Regions from separate parts of the Paraburkholderia sp. J63 genome, predicted to be linked through region 2. Evidence: riboswitches for the same ligand, from Rfam matches in the RefSeq annotation. Region 2 holds a riboswitch; the other holds the start of a gene.
The links. A riboswitch is a leader RNA that binds a small molecule or an ion and turns the genes downstream of it on or off. The one in region 2 is predicted to bind thiamine pyrophosphate.
Positions count from the first base shown of each region.

Region 1: it holds a riboswitch for thiamine pyrophosphate, as region 2 does, so the genes downstream of both, thiC (phosphomethylpyrimidine synthase ThiC) here and U5775_RS16445 (FAD-dependent oxidoreductase) in region 2, are expected to answer to the same signal.

Region 1 is NZ_CAJMZF010000008.1:201,919-204,312, forward strand. It holds gene U5775_RS11830 (GreA/GreB family elongation factor) at 391-798, shown strand; TPP riboswitch at 892-1,031, shown strand; gene thiC (phosphomethylpyrimidine synthase ThiC) at 1,131-2,394, shown strand, end outside.
Region 2 is NZ_CAJMZF010000013.1:101,376-103,769, reverse strand. It holds gene U5775_RS16445 (FAD-dependent oxidoreductase) at 1-1,032, opposite strand, end outside; TPP riboswitch at 1,286-1,399, opposite strand; gene U5775_RS16440 (ABC transporter ATP-binding protein/permease) at 1,692-2,394, shown strand, end outside.

The DNA.
Region 1 (2,394 bases), on a different contig from region 2:
CCAGCACGCACGGCCCGACGGCTTTCGCGCACGCCAATGCGTGACAAGACGCCGCTCTAGTCCGCGTCGCCCACGGTCAACGAGACCGTGTTAGCATGCCATTTTCTTTCATAAAACTTTCAATTCCGTCGTCCGTCATGCATCTGCCGCTCACGCACCTTGCCGTGCACCTCGCCGCATCCTTGCCGCCGCGCTCCCAGCGCGGCGCGCTGGCGTGCGCGGGAGCGTTTCCCGATGCGCGCGCCGCCCGACGACACCTCCCCGGCGACCCGGCCCCGCTCGCCGCCGCCCGGCGTCCATACTGAACCCCACTCCGCTTCCGGAGCCGTTCGGTCGGGCTCCGGGCCGATCCTCCACTTTTTTCAATTCCGGATCGTAAGGAGAACCCTCATGTCGAAGAAAATCCGCTATCTGACCGAGCTCGATCTCGCTCGCCTCGAAAAATGCGCCGCCGAACCGGGCGCAGCGCCCGCGCGCCAGATCATGCTCGACGAATTGCTCGAACGCGCGGAGATCGTCGACCCGCGCAAGGTCGCGTCCAATGTCGTCACCATGAACTCGCAGGTCACGCTCGTGAACGAACGCACGGGCGAGAGCGTCACGTTCACCGTGGTCTACCCCTCGAGCGCCAACCTCGACGCCGGGCGCCTGAACGTCTTTTCACCGGCGGGTCTCGCGCTGCTGGGCGCGAAGCGCGGCGAGTCCGTGCGCTTTACGCCGCCGAGCGGTGCCGTCGAAACGTTCAAGATCGACCGCATCCTGTTTCAGCCCGAAGCCGCCGACGATTTCACGCTTTAAGCGCCGCATGCCCTCGCATGCCCTCGCCTCGCCTGGCACATTTCGCACGCGAGAGCACTTGCCAGATCGTCGCAGCGCGGTGTATCGTTTGGCCTGCTTACGCGGGGGTCCTGCGTCATGCGCTGCTTCGAATCGTTCAGACGAATGTTCAAGCCGCGTATTGCGTGGGTGAGAAATACCCTTTGAACCTGATCTGGATAATGCCAGCGCAGGGAAGCGTCCGGACTTTGCAGCATCGCTAAAAGCTTCATCCCTCAAAGCGAAGTCCGTCCACGTTCCGTCTCATCTCCTGCTAAGCCGCTGTTCCCACATTGCTTTGCATGGAGAGAGGCATGAACGCCAACCCGAAGTTCGTTTCCGCCAACGCGCACGTCGACGAAGCCGCAATCGCGCCGCTGCCGAATTCCCGCAAGATCTACGTGAGCGGCTCGCAGCCCGACATCCGCGTGCCGATGCGCGAAATCACGCAATCGGATACGCCCACGGGCTTCGGCGGCGAGAAGAATCCGCCGATCTACGTCTACGACACCTCGGGTCCGTACACCGATCCCGAAGCGAAGATCGACATCCGCGCGGGCCTGCCGGCGCTGCGTCAGGGCTGGATCGAGAAGCGCGGCGACACCGAAGCGCTGTCCGGCCTCTCCTCCGACTACGGCCGTGAGCGCGCCGCCGATGCGGCCACGGCCGAACTGCGCTTCCCGGGCCTGCATCGCACGCCGCGCCGCGCGCAAGCCGGCAAGAACGTCACGCAGATGCACTATGCGCGCCAGGGGATCATCACGCCCGAGATGGAGTTCATCGCGATTCGCGAGAACCAGCGCCGCGCCGAGTATCTGGAAAGCCTCAAGACGAGCGGCCCGAACGGCGCGAAGCTCGCCGCGATGATGGGCCGCCAGCACCCGGGCCAGGCGTTCGGCGCCGCCGCTTTCGGCGCGAACGCGCTGCAGGAGATCACGCCCGAATTCGTGCGCGAGGAAATCGCGCGCGGCCGCGCGATCATCCCCGCGAACATCAATCACCCGGAAAGCGAGCCGATGATCATCGGCCGCAACTTCCTCGTGAAGATCAACGCGAACATCGGCAACTCCGCGGTCACCTCGTCGATCGGCGAGGAAGTCGACAAGATGACGTGGGCGATCCGCTGGGGTGGTGACACGGTCATGGATCTCTCGACCGGCAAGCACATTCACGAAACGCGCGAATGGATCATCCGCAATTCGCCGGTGCCGATCGGCACGGTGCCGATTTATCAGGCGCTCGAAAAGGTCAACGGCAAGGCCGAAGACCTCACGTGGGAAATGTTCCGCGACACGCTGATCGAGCAGGCCGAACAGGGCGTCGACTACTTCACGATTCACGCGGGCGTGCGCCTGCAATACGTGCCGCTCACAGCCAACCGCATGACGGGCATCGTCTCGCGCGGCGGCTCGATCATGGCCAAGTGGTGCCTCGCGCATCACAAGGAGTCCTTCATTTACGAGCATTTCGAAGAGATCTGCGAAATCATGAAGGCCTATGACGTGAGCTTCTCGCTCGGCGACGGCCTGCGTCCGGGCTCGATCTACGACGCCAACGACGAAGCGCAGCTCGGCGAAC
Region 2 (2,394 bases):
GCGCACCGCCTCGTCGGCCACGGCGGGCGCGATCATGAAGCCGTGGCGATAGAGGCCGTTCACGCGCAGCGTGTGGCCGGCACCGTGACCGTCACCCTGGCCGCCGTCCCAGATGAGCGCGGGACGATGGTCGGGCAGCGTCGGTCGGCACTGCGAATTAAGTTCCAGAATGCGCGCCTCGCCGAACGCCGGATGCACCGCGAACGCGGCGCTCAGCAATTCGAGCGCCGAGCGCACACTCACGGGCGAGCGGTCTTCGCCCTCGATCTCGGTCGCGCCGATCACGTAGACGTCGTTCTGTTTCGGCGCGATATAGAGCGGATAGCGCGGATGCAGCAGGCGCACGGGGCGCGTGAGGCCGATGCCCGGCGCGTGCACGCGGGCCACTTCCCCGCGAATGCCGCGCAGCGCCGGCAGCGCGGGCTTGGCGCCGAGGCCGCGGCAGTCGATCGTCACGCGGGCGCGCGGCGGGTTCGCGTCGTCGACGCTCGTGTGCCAGTGCGTTTCCACGCCGCGCTGCGCGAGGCCCGCGGCCAGCGCCGCCAGCGCCTGGCGGTTGTCGAGCTGGCCTTCGCCGGCGAGCAGCCAGCCGCGCGCGAAGCGCCCGGCGAGCGCCGGCTCGGCGGCGTCGAGCTGCGCGCCCTGCAGCGTCGTGAAGTTGGCTTCGGCCAGCTCGCGCGGCGCGTTCGCGCGCACGCGGCGCTCGAACAAGGGAGCCTCGGTGCGGTCGGCGTGATGCCAGACCACGAGCGTGCCGTTGCGCTGGAAAAACACGGGCTCGGGCAGCTCGGCTAGCATTTGCGGCCAGGTCTCGAGCGAGGCGACGCCCAGCTCGGTAATCAGCAATTCGGCGACGGCGGCCTCGGCGAGCGGCGCGAGCATGGCCGCCGCGATCCAGGCGGCCGATTCCTCGCCTTCGGGCCCACCACGCTCGTAGAGCGCCACGCGATGGCCCGCGCCCGCGAGGCGCCACGCGACGAGGCGCCCGCATAGGCCGCCGCCGATTACGGCGAAATCGGGCATCGCGGACATGGCGCGCGTAGGCGCCTGAGCGCCGGCCGAAACCGGGGAATGATCTGAATAAGGTGCAGAAGAGACGGTCATCGTATCCTTTCCGTACGGCAAACAAGCATGCGTACCCAAGGACGAAACCGGCTGGCAAGGCCGGCCGTGCAAACGACGTGAAGCGCAAATTCGACATGCGCCGCACATGCTGCCCGGCGGGAATCTGGACGCCCGAACGAATTCAGCCGAATCGACTGAACAATATGAACTGTGGCGCCAGCAAGACTTTCCGGAAACTTCCCGCGCCGGTATTACCCGGATCGGGTGCGAAGGGTCTCTCTCAGCCTCACTTTGGCATGCCCGGCATACCGGTGAAGCACCCCTGTTTCGTCAGCGGTCATTAGACCACAAAAGACGCGCGGGCCGCAAACCGCGGCGGCGGCGCGTAATTTCTGCTCTGGCACAATGCCCGGACGGAGAGCGAGCCGCCCGGTGCGCGCGGGCAGTGAGACAATGTCGCACCCCACACGCAGTCGCTTGCAAGACCTCGCGCAAGGCGCCCGAACGCCACGCGCGGCCCATTAAGTCTCGCTTAAGCGGTTCGGACCACAATCGCAGCGCCACGGCGCCGCAAACGGCGGGTATCGTCTATTCCGGCCGCGGGCCGGCACAACATCAGGACGCACATGACCAACCTCACTCCCCGCGCCACGCCGGATCAGAACGAGCATCACAAGATCACGGCCTGGAGTCTGATCAAGCCCTACTGGGTGTCCGAGGAACGCTGGATCGCCTGGGGCTTGCTCGTCACGATCATCGCGATGAATCTCGCCGTCGTCTGGATCAACGTGCGGCTCAACAGCTGGAACGCGGACTTCTACAATGCCCTGCAAAGCAAGGACGTCAAACAGTTTCCGCACCTCTTGATGATCTTCACCGTGCTCGCGTTCGGCTTCATCATTCTCGCGGTGTACGGGCGGTATCTGCGCCAGATGCTCGGCTTTCGCTGGCGCCAGTGGCTCACCACGCGCTTCCTGAGCGAATGGCTCGGCCATGGCGCGTTCTACCGCATCGAGCGCGACCGCCTCGCCGACAACCCCGACCAGCGGATCAGCGACGACCTGCAATCGTTCGCCACCACCACGCTCTCGCTCACGCTCGACCTGCTCTCGACGGTCGTCACGCTGGTCTCGTTCATCACGATCCTGTGGTCGCTCGCGGGCGCGCTCACCTTCGCAGTGGGCGGCACGCCCATCACGATTCCGGGCTACATGGTCTGGGCCGCCGCGCTCTACGCCGTGTTCGGCTCGCTCGTGATCCAGAAGGTCGGCCATCCGCTCGTGTCGATCAATTACCAGCAACAGAAAGTGGAGGCCGACTTCCGCTTCG